DNA from 4 places in the Agaribacterium sp. ZY112 genome. Region 4 is predicted to be linked to each of the others. Evidence: predicted binding sites of a transcription regulator. Region 4 holds the regulator's gene; each other region holds the start of a gene.

Region 1 (4,241 bases), 1.6 Mb from region 4:
GTACGCAGTCACAAAACGATGCGCAAATAACGGCCTTGTTTTTATATAATTTCGTGAACTTCTCCGAGTGGCCAGACGCAGCCTTTCGAAACGATCAAGCCCCTATTCAAATGTGCCTTTATGGTCACATCCCTTTCCACACTTATTTAGATGCCGTTAACGGCACCTTAATCGGCAAGCGTCGTTTACATATATACCGCACAGAAAAGCTCAGTGAGATAAAAGATGGCTGTCATGTACTGTTTGTCAGTGAAGATAGAAAAGCCGAGTTACCTAACTTCTGGAACAATATTAATTACTACTATGTATTAAGCGTAGGAGAACAAGAAGCGTTCACTGATCAAGGAGGCATTATCAATATCATGCGAACTCGAGATCACCTAAGCTTTGATATTAATGTCAGTAACGCCTTAGAAGCCGGTTTGTTTTTAGAGGCAGACCTGCTTGATCTTGCTCGAAAAGTAAAAACCAATGACTAGAAACAGCGACTAATCTAGTAAGCCCACCAAGCTAGTATATATAAACTCACACACCTACATTATCCCTCTTTAGGAGCTAAACCCGCCATCGTAGAATTATAAATACGGTAGTCGTTTTTACCGGCTTTCTTAGCTTCATATAAGGCAATATCGGCCTGCTTCATCAAGGTATACATGCTGGCATTATCTGGTTCGCCAATAGCCACTCCAATGGTCGCATTGCAGCGATATTCATTGCCACATAAACTCATTGGCTCCGACATCACTTGTAAGACTTTACAGCACAATATATCCAGCTGTTGATCGTCTTTAAGCCCTTCAAGGACAATCACAAACTCATCACCACCAAAACGAGCCAGTGTATCGTCCTTACGAATAATAGTAGACACACGCTTGGCCAACTCTCTCAATAATTGATCTCCGGAATCATGCCCTAAGGAATCATTAACCGCTTTAAAATCATCGAGATCAATAAAACACACAGCATAACGGCTGCGATTACGTCGGCCTCGTGCAATGGCCCTACTTAAACGCTCCTCTAACAAACGACGATTAGGTAGCTTAGTTAAGGGATCGTAATAGGCCATACGTTCTAGCTTTTTCTGATCCTCTTCAAGCAGGTTAACCATGTCATTAAAACTATCAACAAGCTCGCCCAGCTCATCATCACTAAAACGCTCAGCCCTTAAACTCCAATCCCGCCCTTCGGTAATTGCCCTAGCTACCGTATTTAAACGTTCTATAGGGTTCGCAATTAAGCGCTGAAAACGATTCACCAAAATAATCGACACTAAGCATGAAGCCAAGGCAGCTAATACGATGATGTAAGTGAGATCCTGTCTACGCTTATCGAGATCAGCCCTACTCACCACCATAAATAACGCACCAATGGGCACATCTTTTCTGGTAATAGGATAGCTAATACGCATCAGTGTCTTTTCACGCTCAATCTGTAACTCAGACAGCTGTGGTGCGCAGCGATGACCTTGGCCTGTGTGAATTTCTGCCAACACCTTGCCCACCTGACTACTAAACAAACAAGCGTATTGAATTGAACTTGCAGGCAAGAGCCCATCGAGCTCCTCTTGAGCCCGACGCCGGTCTAAAAAAGCGATAGGGGCCGCAGAGCTTTGCGCCATAATTTGCGCCAATAAACGATGATTCTTGAGAAATTGCTCTTCTTGCACGCGCGAATCGTAGTAATTCATCGCAATACTGGTCAGTAAAACCGCCAATGCCATACCTAACACCACAACAAGCATAATCTTGTTGGCAATCGGTAATTTAGAAAACATGGGCTTCATAAGGTGGCTCGGCACTTAGTCGTTATCATTATGAGTGCAGTATAGAGCAGCGACTTAGCCTTGGAAATCACCCCTATGGTCTAAACTCTAAGCATAAAAGCAGAGATATCCCTATGGACCATAACTTACTGCAAGCCTACCAATCGATCACACTTATTGACGCCATCGCTCTAGCTACCTTTATTAGCTGCTGGATAGGTTATTACTACTTTGCTGAAAGCGGCAAACGTGGCCGCAGAGGCCTTGTCGGCATTACCCAAGAGTACCGCCTACAATGGGCCTATATGACCCCCACAAGAGAAATCCCTGTGGCATGCGCCTCCTTAGCCTCAAACCTAATGAGCAGTGTTTCATTTTATGCATCAACCACTATTTACATCATTGCCGGTTTATTTGCACTTATAGGCACAGTCGACAAGTTACAGGTATTCACCAGTGATCTGCCCTTTGCCCCTGAGGGCTCTCGCAGCCTGCTCGAGCTCAAACTGATGCTCTTGGTTATTATCTTTGTTGTTGCCTATTTCAAATTCACATGGGCATTACGGCAATTCAACTTCCTCACCATATTAATTGGTGGCACCCCCAGTGAAAAATACATGCAAAGCCCAGAGCACTGGCAAAAAGTTGCAAAACGCATGGCTCGGATCAATTCTCAAGCAGGCAACGAATTTAATCGTGGCATACGTGCCTATTATTACGGTATTGCCGCCCTTGCTTGGTTTGTAAATCCTTGGCTATTTTTGTTTTCCACCTTGTGGATTACTTGGGTGCTCTACAACCGCGACTTTAATAGCAGTAGTGTTCGTTTATTACGCGATGACTATCCCCCAAATCTCTTTGACCCAAGCCAATATATGGCAAATACAAACACCGATAACAACAGTCAAAAGACAAGTGACGACAGCGGCTCTTAAGACCCCTTCAATCAAGTTGTAAATGTTGGCTACAACCTTAGCTTTCAGCTTTAGTGTCAAGCAATAAGCTCCATGAACTTAAGCCCCAAAGGTGTTGAAATAATCAAGTTTCTTAGCTGCTTTCCTTTTTGGTGCAAAACCACAAAACACAAATATTTTCACCTCACTACGCTATGAGTTAGCGCAATAAAGTCGCCATGCAACTTAACAAAGCAAGAAATCTGCACCATAAGGAAATAGCACACTGCCCTTTCGCACCAACTATGAACAACAAACAACAAGCCCTCAAATAAGGCCTGTTCATTTTTTAAACCAAGACAAGTAAACAACATGCCTCTTTGCTTCGCATTGAAGCAAAAAATCACCAGTACAGTGCACATTAAAAAACGATAAGTGAGATAAAAAGACAGCCTCCCCAGACAAAAGACTGACCATAAGCCATTGATTTAAAAAGAAAATAAAAATAAAACGCACAGATTTTATTTTTTTGGCAAGGCTTTTGCGATAAGTCTAATACAAGAAAAATTTTCATTTTTATTTTTACTTTTGAGGAATCAAAATGCGCTTTGGGAAGTTTTCAATAAAAAAATTAACTGCAGCAGGGCTGACCACCCTGTCAATGTTTAGCATGTCAAGCAGTAGCATTGCTGAAGAGCTAGACGTTGAAAAAGACGAACTAACCTTTGGCTTTATTAAGCTAACCGATATGGCCCCTCTCGCCGTAGCGTATGAACAAGGCTATTTTGAGGACGAAGGTTTATTTGTAAAACTAGAAGCACAAGCAAACTGGAAAGTTCTTCTTGATGGCGTGATTGATGGCAACTTAGATGGCGCTCACATGCTCGCTGGCCAGCCATTAGGCGCAACCATTGGCTATGGTACAAAAGCTCATATCGTTACAGCATTTTCAATGGATTTAAACGGTAACGCCATTACCGTATCCAACGATATTTGGAAGCAAATGAAACCAAATATCCCTCACGATAAAGACGGCAAACCTGTTCACCCTATCTCTGCAGATGCTTTAAAACCTGTCGTCGAGTCTTATAAAGAAAAGGGCAAGCCATTTAACATGGGTATGGTATTCCCCGTGTCGACTCACAACTATGAGCTGCGTTATTGGCTAGCTGCAGGTGGTATTGAGCCTGGCTACTACGGCCCCGGTGCTGCAGGTCAAGTAGGCCAAATTAACGGCGACACCTTATTATCAGTAACGCCTCCTCCACAAATGCCAGCTACCATGGAAGCCGGCACTATTTATGGCTACTGTGTGGGCGAACCGTGGAACCAGCAAGCCGTATTTAAAGGTATTGGTGTACCGGTTGTAACCGATTATGAAATCTGGAAAAACAACCCAGAAAAAGTGTTTGGCGTATCTAAAGAGTGGGCAGAAGAAAACCCTAATACTCACCTTGCTGTCGTTAAAGCACTTATCCGCGCTGCAAAATGGTTGGATGAGAAAGACAATGCTAACCGCCCTGCCGCTGTAAAAATCTTATCTCAGCCTAATTACGTTGGCGCCGATTACGAAGTTATTGCCAATT
Region 2 (4,241 bases), 1.5 Mb from region 4:
TGGCGTCCCCACCAGGACTCGAACCTGGAGCACGGGCTTAGGAGGCCCGGGATTTATCCTGTTAATCGACGGGGACGGCGGGCGCTACCTTGCCACAGTGATTTTTAAAATTCAATCACAGGCGACTTAAGGTGATAGGAGTGGGGGGATGGATTTTTTTAAGCTTCGCCAATGTTGTTGCTATTGGCTTGTGATGAAGAGTAACCCGATGATGTATAAAGGTTGGGTGTGGTGGTCTTACCCCTAACAATATCAAGCAGGCGGCTAACGGTTTTTTGATGCCGAGAAAGCAGCTTACCGTTGATCTCGTTTTGAGCTCTTACTTTTTGATACAGGTCTTTCACGCTCTGCCACTGCTCTTTTAGCTGTGGAGCACCATCGATATTGAGTTGTTCCAGCCAGTTTTCTGAGCGCAGATCTGCTGACAAGGCTTTGGCTATATGCTGCTGCTCTTTTGCGCTGTTTTCAAGTTGTTCGAGTAGAGGGGCTTTTTGTTTTAGGATCTGATCTATAGTATCTGCATCCCTTTCTTTTAAGGCATGCTGTTCTTTGTAAAGTAAGTCGAGTAATTGCTCACAGCACGCACTATCACTTGTGAAGCGCTGGCTTAGATACTGGGCGTTTAAAGCTTGTGACATAAGGTTTCCCGTCAAACAATTGAACCGTTTAGCGCAGATAACTGGCTTAGCTTAAAATAAGCGAAAAACGTGCCGCATTGTTATTAAGCCACTTACATACCTTGCTCGAGCATTTTACTTGCAATCGCATCAGCATCTATTTTGTATTGCCCGTTCTGCAAGGCTTCCCTTATTTCAGCCACCCTAGCATTGTCTATCTCAGGGACTTCAGCGAGAGCAATTTCTAACTTGCTCATAGACTGAGCTGTATTGCTTAAGGTGACACTGTCACTGGCTGTTTTAGCTTCTTTCGGGGCCGAACTGGCTGCCGAAGAGCTTGCGTTAGTTTCTTGGCGTTGTACACCACTTGAGCGGCTTTTGGGGCCGCCTGAGGCGTTGTTGATACTGTTTGGGTCAATAACCATAATAATCTCAGCAACCGGCTTGGCCGGGATTATCTACATAAAAGCACATAAAGCAGTGCATGTGATCGAGTGCAAATTGGTTTGCTTACTACAGTCTTCGGCCGATAAATAAGGATCTTTAGCAAATATATTCTACCAGTTTGATACCAGCGCTTCGCCAGGAGCACTAATTCTGGCATCTACTACACGATTTGAGCTTAAGTTGCGTACTCGTAATTGTTGCCCCATAGCGGCATCGGCTAAAGCAATGCCTTCGGAGCTGACGGTCAATGCCCCCGATTTTGCAAGTAAGCGGACAATTTCGCCCTTATAGACTAATTTGGCATCACGAATATCCATTGGTGTGAGGATATGACCTGTACCAACACTGCGCTTTAACTCAACGTTTTTGAGTAAGTTTGCTTGGTCTATATAGTGCTGACCCACCTCACTGATCAATCGTCTTTCAAAGCGAATATCAGAAAGGCTTAGATGCTCACTTCGGCTAAGGGCCCTTGATGTGATGGCTGCTTCGACGTAATAGTCAATTTTAACGGGAACATACATACTCCATCGACTACCGCTTAAGCATTGTACTTTGGCGCTTAAGTTTCTATGGCTTACTCGGTTTTTTTGGAGTTGAATACTTAAGCCCCGTTCACAGTTTTTGATTCTTAGTTGAGAGTGAAGGTTACTTAATTTGATCGTAACGTCATTTTCCAGTTCTTCCTCAGTAAAACGATCACTTAAGGCCTCTTTGACTCGCTCATGGACCATAGCGCTTAATTCAGAAACTTCGATAGCAAGTGTATCCACACTTATGGAGCTAAGCATAAGTAATAAAAAAATACGTAGTCTCATAGATCTTGACCTATTCTGTAGGTATCTCGATGGCTAATAGACCCTTTAAAGTGTCAAAATGCTAACGGTTTTGCAGTAAGGGTCGACTTAGTTAGAAATATAGCAAAGCCTGTACCGATGGTTTGCTTATTTTTTAAATATGCCAATAAATGCGGAATAAAGAGGTCTAAATGGCTAGTGTCCTAGACAGCGTTAACCAGCGAACTCAGTTGGTTGGGCAAAACCGCCTAGAGCTGCTGCTCTTTAATTTAGGTGGTCATCAGCTCTATGGTATTAATGTATTTAAAGTTAAAGAGGTGCTTCAGTGCCCTCAATTAAGTGAAATACCTAAGCGGAACCCCGTTGTACGTGGTGTCGCTCATATTAGAGGCGGCACGATCCCGATTATGGATCTACGTCATGCGACAGGTGGTAGGCCATTAGAAAATCTAGAAAACTGTTTTGTCATCATTACTGAGTACAATCGAAGCACTCAGGGTTTTTTAGTTAAAGGTGTTGAGCGAATAATCAACATGAACTGGGGGGATATTCATCCACCACCAAAGGGCTCAGGAAAAGAGAACTATTTGACAGCGGTGACTGAAGTTGAAAATAAACTCGTTGAGATTATTGATGTAGAAAAGATTCTAGCCGAGGTGAGCCCAGTTGCAGAAGAAGTCAGTGCTGAAATAATTGAAAATGTTGTAGAAGATGCAACAGTGCAAAAACATGTATTAATTGTTGATGATTCGGCTATTGCTCGTAAACAGGTGCAAAAAGTAGTGGAGTCATTGGGTTGTAAAACAACAACACTTAAGAATGGTGCCGAGGCTATTCAGTATCTCAAAGATTTAATTGATTCAGGTAAAGACCCGTATCATGAATTACTAATGATTATTTCTGATATTGAAATGCCGGAAATGGATGGCTACACCTTTACTGCAGAGGTTCGAGGTGATCCTGCACTAGCTAATTTACATGTTGTGTTGCATACCTCACTAAGTGGTGTCTTCAATGAGGCAATGGTGAAAAAAGTAGGTGCAAACGACTTTTTAGCAAAATTCCATCCGGACGAGTTGGCTAGACGCGTTAATGAACGTGTTGATGCCTTAACAAGCATGTAATAGTAAGTATGGAACTTAATACGTGAGCTTAAATCCAGAAGAGTTTGCTGATTTTAGAGCCTTTTTAAAAGAAGTGGCGGGCATTGATCTTGGTGACAATAAACAATATTTAGTCACAACTCGTATTCGTCGAGTCCTTCTTGAATATGGTTTAGATAGCGTATCGGAACTCACTCAACGTATAAAGAGATCAAGTGAACGTGAATTAAGGCAACGGGTCATTGATGCTATGACCACAAACGAAACCTTTTGGTTTCGTGATATATACCCATTTGAGTATTTAAAAAGCACAATTTTTCCCGAGCTAAAAGCAAAAAAAGGCCCTGGTACAATCAAGGTTTGGAGTGCGGCTTGCTCATCTGGGCAAGAACCTTATTCTATCTCTATAACTGTGGATGAGTTTATCCGTGAGACCTTAGGGGTGAGTGCATTAGGTTTAGATGTTGTTGCTACTGACTTATCTAGCGAGATACTGGCTCAAGCTAAGCAAGGAGTGTATGACAAGCTGTCTATTAGTCGAGGCATGTCTGATAAGCGTTTACGTGAGTATTTTAAAGCCACTGATGATAAACAATGGGCTATTAATAGTGATATTAAGCAAAGAATACGGTTCAGGCCCCTTAATTTACAAGACAGCTTCTTGAGCTTAGGGAAATTTGATATCGTGTTTTGTCGTAATGTACTCATTTATTTTTCATCTGATCTTAAAACAGACATCTTAAAGCGTATTCATGCCACCCTAAAACCAGGGGCCTATTTGTTTCTTGGAAGTTCAGAAAGTCTTGCTGGTGCTAGTGACTTGTTTGAAATGGTACACTGTAAGCCTGGTGTGGTTTACCGAGCAAAATAATTTAAATGTTCCTGTCTAATTCGAAGCGGAAGGGCTTTTCCTCTACTTTCCGGTTTTTCTGTTCTATTTATCCTGCCTTTTAAAATATTCATATAAATCAATTGATTATATCCCTTGTTTTTGATGGCACGCCCTTTGCTGTTATCTATATGTAATTTATAAAGCGGCAAGGTTAGGTAGATAAAGATGGCTATTAATTTTGATTCAGCACTTGGTGTAAAAGAACACGCAATGCGTCTAAGGGCACATCGTGCGGATGTTCTGTCTTCTAACTTGGCCAATGTTAATACTCCTAACTATAAAGCCCGAGACATAGATTTTACCGCGGAGCTAAAAGCTCAGATGGACGGTGGCGTGAGCCGCCACTTAAGTACACGCCATCAAGGACATATTAATTTAGCTGATA
Region 3 (4,241 bases), 1.4 Mb from region 4:
AGCCGGTAATATTAATAATGTTTTGGGCGATTTACAGATTAACCAAGATATTATCGACCCACGGCAGACAACTGATGTTGACCAGCAATTGAATTTTGATGCGACAGCAGATGTTTTACCCAGTCGTGGTAATAACTTCATCTCTACTGGGGCAGAAATAGGTGTAGCCCAAGCGGGGGCGCTGAATGGTTATTCTCCTCAGAGTATAGATATTACTAACCCAGATGGCTCTGTGGTGACTTACACATCCGACCAAGATGCGTCTGCAGCAACCATTGCCGGTGAAATGAACTCGGTTGTTGGTCTAACAGCAACAGCCAGCGCATCAGCAACACTATCTGGTTTTAGTAATGGGGCGGGCACTTCAACAACGGTGACGATTAATAATGTTGCCTTAGATGTAGCTTCATTAGCCGAGTTGGAAACCACCATTAATAGCTTAAGTAATTCTGCTTTACCGGGTATTACCGCCGTGCATGATGCTGTTGCTGGCACCCTTGAACTTAGTTCAACCGTTGGTACAGACTTAATAATCAACATAGCCGGGGACCCTGCTGCAACTCTAGGCGTGGCGGGGCCAGCTGGAGCTAACATTCCACTGGTTGTTGGCGGAGCAAACCAAACAGCAAATGTCGGTGGTCGCCTTGATATCGTTGTAGAAGATGGTTATATCGTGGGTAATGAAGTACCGAGTGGTACGGGCATTTTTCAAGCACTCGGTGATATGACTGACCCTGCTAACCCAGAATTTACTCAAGTTGAAGTCAATTCTTTTGACCCTGATGACCCTGGCACATATAACTCAGCGACCTCAACCACTATCTATGACAGTTTTGGTGTGCCGCATGTTATGACTCAATATTTTGTTAAGCAGCCCTTTAATCCAAGTGATGCCACCGCTCCACCAAACCACTGGGAAATGCACGTGCTTGTTGATGGTCGTGATGTTGGCAACCCAGACCCTACGGCTGCCGATCCAACCATTGCGACGCGAGCCACATTTGATATTTATTTCAATCCTAATGGTTCGTTAGATGATTTGAGAACCTCAGAGTTTTTAATCACAAACTGGACGCCACTAAATGAAAATGGTGAATCTACTGGGGCACTTGGGCCGAACGTAGGCGGCACGGTGCCGATTCCTGAGCCGCCTATCAGTTCTAATTTTTTAATTAGTGTTGATGGAAGTACGCAATTTGGCACCCCGTTTGCAGTTAATTCTGTGTATCAAAACGGTTTTACCGCAGGGCAATTAAGTGGTTTAACCGTTGATGAGGGAGGGGTTATCTTTGCTCGATTTACGAATGGCGAATCTCTCGCTCTAGGGCAGGTGTTGCTTGCTGACTTTGCCAATCAACAAGGTCTGCAGCCGATAGGTGATACCTCTTGGGCGCAAACATTTGAATCGGGAGAGCCTGTTATTAATGAGCCCGGTACTTCATCGTTAGGAGCCATTCAAAGCGGCGCATTAGAAAACAGTAATGTGGACTTATCTGAACAATTAGTTCAACTTATTATCGCTCAACGAAATTTCCAAGCCAGTGCCAAAACGATTGAAACAGCGGATCAAACTACACAAACGATTATTAACCTTCGTTAATCCGTCAATTAAGCCAGCCTTCTAAGCGAGCATTGCTCGCTTTTTCTTTATTTGGCACCGCTTTTGCAGTTTTCTAATTAACATAAGTTAAGTGACAGAAAACTAGCGATGGATAAAGCACTTTATATATCAATGACCGGCGCTAAACATAATATGTTAGCGCAAACAGCTAGGGCTAATAATTTAGCTAATTTAAATACCGTAGGCTTTAAGTCCGAATTCTCTCAAGCTCGTTCTATGGGTGTTTATTACGGTGATGGTCATGCATCGCGCGCTTATGCTTTAACAGAAAACCAAGGCACTAATTTTAAATATGGTGCGATGACTCAAACAGGTCGAGATTTAGATATCTCTGTTGATGGAGATGGCTTTATTGGGGTTCAAGGCCCAGATGGGCGTGATGGTTTAACACGTGCAGGCTCCTTACATATCGACGCTCTTGGTGTACTTCGTAACGGCAGCAACTTGCCGGTGCTAGGCAATGGCGGTCCAATTTCTGTCCCTCCTTTTGAAAAAATCGACATAGGTATTGACGGTACAGTAACCATTGTCCCCACCGGTGCTCGAGCAAATGAAACGGTTCAGGTCGACCGTATTTTGCTGGTTAACCCTGAGTTAGAGAGCATACGTAAAGAAGAAGATGGTCTGTTTCGCCCTAGAAACCCAGAACAAGAATTAGAGCCCGACGCAGCTGTACGAGTGGTTTCAGGGTTTCTTGAGGGTAGTAATGTTAATGCGGTTGACGAGCTGGTTTCGGTTTTGAATCTATCTCGCCAGTATGAGATGCAGGTAAAACTCATGCAAACCGTTAAAGAGAATTCAGAGACATCGGCGCGTATGTTGCAAATGTCTTAGATGAATTAAGCTCGTTTTTATAGTGATTTAATAGTTAATGACGTAAAGACTTTCGTAGTCGAGTAGGAGAATTACAATGCATTCAGCCTTATACGTAAGTAAAACAGGCCTTGCAGCGCAAGATATGCAATTAACAACCATTGCAAATAATTTGGCCAATGCATCTACTGTCGGCTTTAAGCGTGATCGAGTTGTATTTGAAGATTTACTTTATCAAATCAACAGACAGCCAGGTGCGCAAGCTAATGAAGACTCTCAAGTTCCTTCTGGTCTGCAACTTGGCACAGGAGTCCGTGTTGCCGGTACGCAAAAACAATTTAATTACGGCAGTTTACAGATTACAGACCAGCCTTTAGATATGGCCGTTGATGGGCGAGGTTTTTTCCAGATCCAGCAAACAGATGGCACGATAGCTTATACCAGAGCTGGGCAGTTACATTTAAATGGAGATGGTGAAGTTGTAACCGCTAACGGTTTATTGCTAGAACCCAATTTAACCTTGCCTGAAGATGCTGAACGTTTAACTGTTGGCACTGATGGTATTGTTTCGGCATTTATCCCCGGCACGCCAGATCCTCAGGTACTCGGTAATATTCAAACAGCTGATTTTATTAATCCTGCTGGTTTACAAGCGATTGGTAGTAACTTATTTGTTGAAACTGCAGCAAGTGGTGATCCTATTGTTGGAACTCCAGGTGAAGACGGCTTAGGTCAAATTAAGCAGGGCATGCTTGAGAATTCCAATGTCGATATTGTTGAAGAAATGGTAAACATGATTACCACACAACGAGCCTATGAAATGAATTCTAAGGTGGTGAGCACAGCGGATCAGATGTTGCAATTTGTGACTCAGAATCTATAGGTGATGCTATGAAATGCAGCTTCACAACGTGCTTAAATATCTTTTTGTCTGCACTAAGCTTTGTAGCAATATCAGGCTGTGTGATACAAGCGCCCCCCAAACCCGATGATCCTTATTACGCTCCTGTTCTAAGGCCATCAGATATCCCTGATTCAGCTAACAATGGTTCGCTTTACCGAGAAAATGTCGCCATTGATTTATTTGGTGACCAAAAGGCTAAGCGCGTTGGCGATATTATAACCGTTGTATTGAGGGAAAGTACTCGCTCAAGTAAATCAGCGAATATAGATATCGCTAAAGATAGCGAGTTTACAACAACAGCACCTGGTGGCGGAACTATTTTAGGCATGACTCCTGGTGCAGGTAACGTAAGTTTAACAACCGACATGGGCTTAGAGCGCAGCTTTGTTGGTGAAAGTGATGCTGATCAAAGTAACTCCTTAAACGGAAATATCAGTGTGACGGTTGTTGATGTTTACCCTAACGGGACATTGGTTGTTCGTGGTGAAAAGTGGATTACCTTAAATCGAGGTGATGAGTTTATTCGTATAAGTGGTCTTGTTAGGCCTGAAGATATTAGCCCTTCAAATACAGTCGTTTCTACCAAGTTGGCGAACGCTAGACTTCAGTATGCAGGTACGGGAGAGTTTGCTGATTCACAACAAATGGGTTGGATGAGTCGCTTCTTTAATAGTCCAATTTGGCCTTTCTGATGAGTCGTGTAATTGTCTTTTTCCTTTGTTTCTTTTTCTGTTTTCTTGGCAATGAGTTACAAGCTGAGCGTTTAAAAGACATTGCCTCAATAGCGGGTGTTAGAAGTAATCAACTGGTTGGTTATGGCTTGATTGTTGGCTTGGATGGAACGGGCGATAAAACGAACCAAACCCCTTTTACAACCCAAAGTTTTAGTGCAATGTTAAGTCA
Region 4 (4,241 bases):
CTAAAGCGGCGTAATAAGACTTCTTTGCCTGTATCTAGATAGAGTATACGGAAGTTGTCGGAGTCTTTTTTAAGTGACTCAAGTAAGCTTGGCAGCACACTTAGGTCGCCATCAATATTGCGCGCATCAATGCCAATGGCAAGGCGTGCAGTGTTGGGGTTGTGAGCCTTGCGTATTTGTTCAGTAAGGGCAGGTAGCAGGCTCAGCGGCAAATTGTCGATGCAGGTGTAACCCTCATCCTCTAACAGGTTGAGCGCGGTTGTTTTACCTGAGCCGGATCGGCCGGATATCACCAAAATTTGCATAGTTAGGGCTCATTGCTCAGTGGCGGCGAGATAAAGTTCTTGTGCACTGTTTGCTTGGCGCAAGTGTTTTAAGTAGTCCTCGTTTTGCAATGCAGAAGCAATGGCCGCGAGGTTCTCTAAATGGTTCTGTTCACTGTTCTCGGGGGCGACCATAGCAAAAACAACATCAACAGGCTGTTGGTCGATCGCATCAAAATCAATACCTTGGTCCAAAGTAAATACTGCAAGCATCGCTTCATCGGTATCAAAGCGGCAGTGTGGGATTGCAACACCGTCGCCAATGCCTGTGGAGCCTAGTTTTTCTCTGGCAACAAGTTGGCTAAATAGCGTATTGGCATCCACGCCGTATTGTTCACCTAGTGTTTGAGCTACTTTGTCGAGTACGCGTTTTTTGCTGACACCTTCAATACGTGCCGCGCAGAGTGTTTCTGATAGAACGTTTTTAATCCACATAAACTTAGAATAATAAGATTGCTATTATGTTAATTGCTTGCGTTCGTTTGATGGCGGAATACTGAGAGATTCTCGGTATTTAGCTATCGTACGGCGAGCAACCTTAATACCCTGCTCTTCAAGCAGGGCTGTCATTTTCGAGTCGCTAAGCGGTTTGCGGGTATTTTCCGCCGCTACTAATTTTTTAATGATGGCACGAATGGCGGTGGATGAGCATTCACCTCCACCTTCAGTGGCAACGTGACTAGAAAAGAAGTATTTCAATTCAAAAATACCCTGAGGGGTATGCATGTACTTTTGAGTCGTTACACGGGAAATAGTCGACTCATGCATGCCGACGATTTCTGCTACATCATGAAGTACCATCGGCTTCATCGCCTCTGGGCCAAAGTCTAAAAAGCCCTGCTGTTTTTCTACGATGCAGGTTGCGACTTTAAGCAGGGTTTCATTGCGGCTTTGCAGGCTTTTAAGAAACCAGCGTGCTTCTTGCAGGTTGTCTCGAATAAAGGTGTTGTCGGCACTGCTGTCAGCACGTTTGACCATCGATGCGTAATCCGAATTGATACGAATTTTGGGTGCGATATCTGGGTTGAGGCTAACGGTCCAGCGCTGTTTTTCTTTTTTAACAAAGACATCGGGAACAACGTATTCGGTTGATGAGGTGTCGATGCTATCGCCAGGGCGAGGGTTAAGCGCCTGAATGATGGCTATGACAGCTTGAAGTTCAGGTTCTTTGATTTTTAGTTTGCGCATTAAGGTCTTGAAGTCGCGACTACCAAGCAGGGGAAGGTAGTTGACGATGAGTTCACGCGCTTTACTGATCTCTGGTGTATCTTGTTTTAGTGCATTGAGCTGGATAAGTAAGCAGTCACTTAAGTCTCTTGCTGCAACACCTGGGGGGTCAAATTGTTGCACTCGGTGTAGGACGGCGATGACCTCATCTTCTTCTAAGTCTTCAAGCTCGGTACTTAGGCCCTCAAAGATGTCTTCGATGCTTTGCTCAAGCATGCCGCTATCGGCAACGGCATCAATGATTGCTTCTGCAATCAATAGGTCACGGTCGCTCATTGGAGTGAGGTTGAGCTGCCAGAAAAGGTGGTCACCAAGGCTCTCTGTACCACCGCGTCGGCTCTCTAAGTCGTAATCTTCTTGATCGTTACGCGCTAGTCCCGTGTTACTAAACGAGTTGGCTTGGTAAACGTCGTCCCAGCTGGTGTCTACGGCGAGGTCGGTTGGAATGTCATTACTCCAATCGCCTTCCGATAAGCCATCGCTGGCATCGCCTTCGTTGACTGATTTCTCATTAGCTTGATGGTCAGCTTCACTGCTGTTGTTTGCTTTGTTCTCTTCCGGATTATTTTTGTTTGACTCATCTGAGCTACTGCTGCTTTCTTCTACTTCGTTTATTTCGAGTAAAGGGTTGCTTTCAAGGGCTTCTTGAATTTCGGCTTGTAGGTCAAGAGTAGAAAGTTGCAGCAAGCGAATGGCTTGTTGTAACTGAGGGGTCATCGTTAGCTGATGGCCCATCTTTAACTGGAGAGATTGCTTCATAGGCGACTACTTATGTTGCTCTGGGGCCCGTAAACGCTCTGCGCTATTGGGTTTGGTAACTTAGCTAAGTTTAGTATTCCCTTAGCTTCAGGGCAACGCTTTTAAGCAGATAACAAAGCAATCTTTATGCCGAATGTGCTTGCCAATTGCTCTGCCATCGACTAGGCCTGCAGCAAGAGGTTGGTTTTAGAGTGTAAAGTGCTGGCCTAGATAGACTTCACGTACTTTTTTATTGCTCAAAACCGTAGCGGAATCACCTTCGGCGAGTATTTGGCCTTCGGAAACGATATAGGCTTTTTCGCAAATATCGAGCGTTTCACGCACATTGTGATCGGTGATTAAGATGCCAATATTTTTTGCTTTGAGTTGCAAAATGATGTCTTTGATATCACTGACCGAGATCGGGTCAACGCCGGCAAAGGGTTCGTCAAGCAGAACAAAATTTGGCTCGCTGGCCAGTGCGCGTGCAATTTCTACTCTGCGGCGCTCACCACCACTTAAGGCCATGCCTTGGCTGTCTTTGATGTGGGTAATGTGAAACTCTTCGAGCAGCTCTTGTTGTTTGTCTTTGCGCTGCTGTTTGCTTAGTTCTTTACGGGTTTCCAAAATCGCACTGATGTTTTCAGTCACAGTGAGTTTGCGAAATACGGAGGCCTCTTGGGGTAAGTAACCAAGCCCTGTGCGCGCGCGTTTGTGCATCGGCATGTGGGTGATTTCTTGCTTATCGATAAAGACTCTGCCGTGATCGGGTTTAACGATACCTGCGATCATGTAAAAGCAGGTGGTCTTACCCGCGCCGTTGGGGCCGAGCAGTCCAACTACTTCGCCGGAGCTTACTTGCATGCTGACATCAACAATAACTTTGCGGCCTTTATAGCTTTTGGCCAAATGCTGTGCTTCTAATATGGGCATGTTATTGCGCTGAATTTTCTTCTGGTTGTTGCTCGGCTGCGTCTTGTTCTTGTTGCAGGGCTTTAGGCGGGATAATCATTTTCACGCGTTTTTTCTCGTCACTGCCTTCACTGAGGCTGCTTGCTTTAACAAGGGCTTGTTTTACATCGTACTCAATTCGATTGCCGCTTAAACTTGCGCCTTCTTGGTCCAGTGTTGCGTCACCTTCAAGGATAAGGCCTTTATTGTGGATATCGTAATCAAGCTTTATGGCTCTGGCTGTGACAGGTTCTGCGCCAACACTTGGTGTCTGCTGAAAGTGAGCTGGGCGACCTGTGGCTAGTACTCGGGTGGCTTTTTCTGCATTACCAAAAATAATCACGTCATCCGCTTTAATAAGCATGCTGCCCTGCTGCATGGTAACGGAGCCAGAATACGTGAGTGTATTCTTTAGCTCGTCATAAACAAGGCTCTCAGCTTCCAGTTCCAGGTCTTTCTCTGCATCGTCGGGAAGGGCGAGGCAGGCGCTGGCGATGGCACAAAGGCCAAGTAAGAATAGAGGCCGTGTAGCTTTGCTCATGGATTTATTTTCTCGGGGCTGTGTAAGCCCTTTACTTTACTTTTAAGTGTGATCTTACGCTGTTGTAGATCGGCGATCATTCCTACAGCACTGACCTTACCAAGCGGGCTGACGATTGTAACAGGCTTGTTGGTGTACGCTAGTTTTTGCTCTGGCTCAAAAATAAGCTCTTGAGTATGCATAACGGTGTGCATGTTGTTGAGGTCGGTATGCTGGGCGATGACGTCTTCGCTCATGGTAATGATGCGTTCGTTGCTTACATGCGCTTTTTGAGCCTCAATTTCCCAAGGGTTGGTTTGGCCTACAAACTCAATTATTGGCTTTTTTGCGGTGCTATAACTACTCGCTTCTTCATCGTTGGGGCGGTAGTGCTTAAGTTCTGCAGCTTTAAAGGTGTAACTTAGGCTGCCGTCTTCATTAAAGTATTGAGTGTCGGTATCGCGAGCCACTGCATAGGCGCT

The links. The regulator sigma-54, encoded in region 4, starts transcription at its own class of promoters, with help from an activator protein. The targets are predictions, from matches to a motif close to TGGCACANNNNTTGCNNT.
Region 1: AB1S55_RS15405 (CmpA/NrtA family ABC transporter substrate-binding protein) is a predicted target of sigma-54. The motif match lies at 3,186-3,203, and genes of this name have one in related genera.
Region 2: flgA (flagellar basal body P-ring formation chaperone FlgA) is a predicted target of sigma-54. The motif match lies at 1,982-1,999, and genes of this name have one in related genera.
Region 3: AB1S55_RS14725 (flagellar basal body rod protein FlgF) is a predicted target of sigma-54. The motif match lies at 1,653-1,670, and genes of this name have one in related genera.

The regions. Positions count from the first base shown of each region.
Region 1 covers NZ_CP166840.1:3,543,224-3,547,464, forward strand. The annotation lists gene AB1S55_RS15390 (YfiR family protein) at 1-479, shown strand, start outside; gene AB1S55_RS15395 (diguanylate cyclase domain-containing protein) at 539-1,783, opposite strand; gene AB1S55_RS15400 (DUF599 domain-containing protein) at 1,897-2,697, shown strand; gene AB1S55_RS15405 (CmpA/NrtA family ABC transporter substrate-binding protein) at 3,317-4,241, shown strand, end outside.
Region 2 covers NZ_CP166840.1:3,397,760-3,402,000, reverse strand. The annotation lists tRNA gene AB1S55_RS14775 (tRNA-Arg) at 1-76, opposite strand; gene AB1S55_RS14770 (flagella synthesis protein FlgN) at 159-638, opposite strand; gene flgM (flagellar biosynthesis anti-sigma factor FlgM) at 731-1,042, opposite strand; gene flgA (flagellar basal body P-ring formation chaperone FlgA) at 1,175-1,882, opposite strand; gene AB1S55_RS14755 (chemotaxis protein CheV) at 2,053-2,985, shown strand; gene AB1S55_RS14750 (protein-glutamate O-methyltransferase CheR) at 3,008-3,835, shown strand; gene flgB (flagellar basal body rod protein FlgB) at 4,022-4,241, shown strand, end outside.
Region 3 covers NZ_CP166840.1:3,391,788-3,396,028, reverse strand. The annotation lists gene AB1S55_RS14730 (flagellar hook protein FlgE) at 1-1,600, shown strand, start outside; gene AB1S55_RS14725 (flagellar basal body rod protein FlgF) at 1,709-2,455, shown strand; gene flgG (flagellar basal-body rod protein FlgG) at 2,532-3,317, shown strand; gene flgH (flagellar basal body L-ring protein FlgH) at 3,326-4,030, shown strand; gene AB1S55_RS14710 (flagellar basal body P-ring protein FlgI) at 4,030-4,241, shown strand, end outside.
Region 4 covers NZ_CP166840.1:1,946,593-1,950,833, forward strand. The annotation lists gene rapZ (RNase adapter RapZ) at 1-305, opposite strand, end outside; gene AB1S55_RS08515 (PTS sugar transporter subunit IIA) at 315-758, opposite strand; gene AB1S55_RS08520 (RNA polymerase factor sigma-54) at 783-2,309, opposite strand; gene lptB (LPS export ABC transporter ATP-binding protein) at 2,496-3,221, opposite strand; gene lptA (lipopolysaccharide transport periplasmic protein LptA) at 3,223-3,780, opposite strand; gene lptC (LPS export ABC transporter periplasmic protein LptC) at 3,777-4,241, opposite strand, start outside.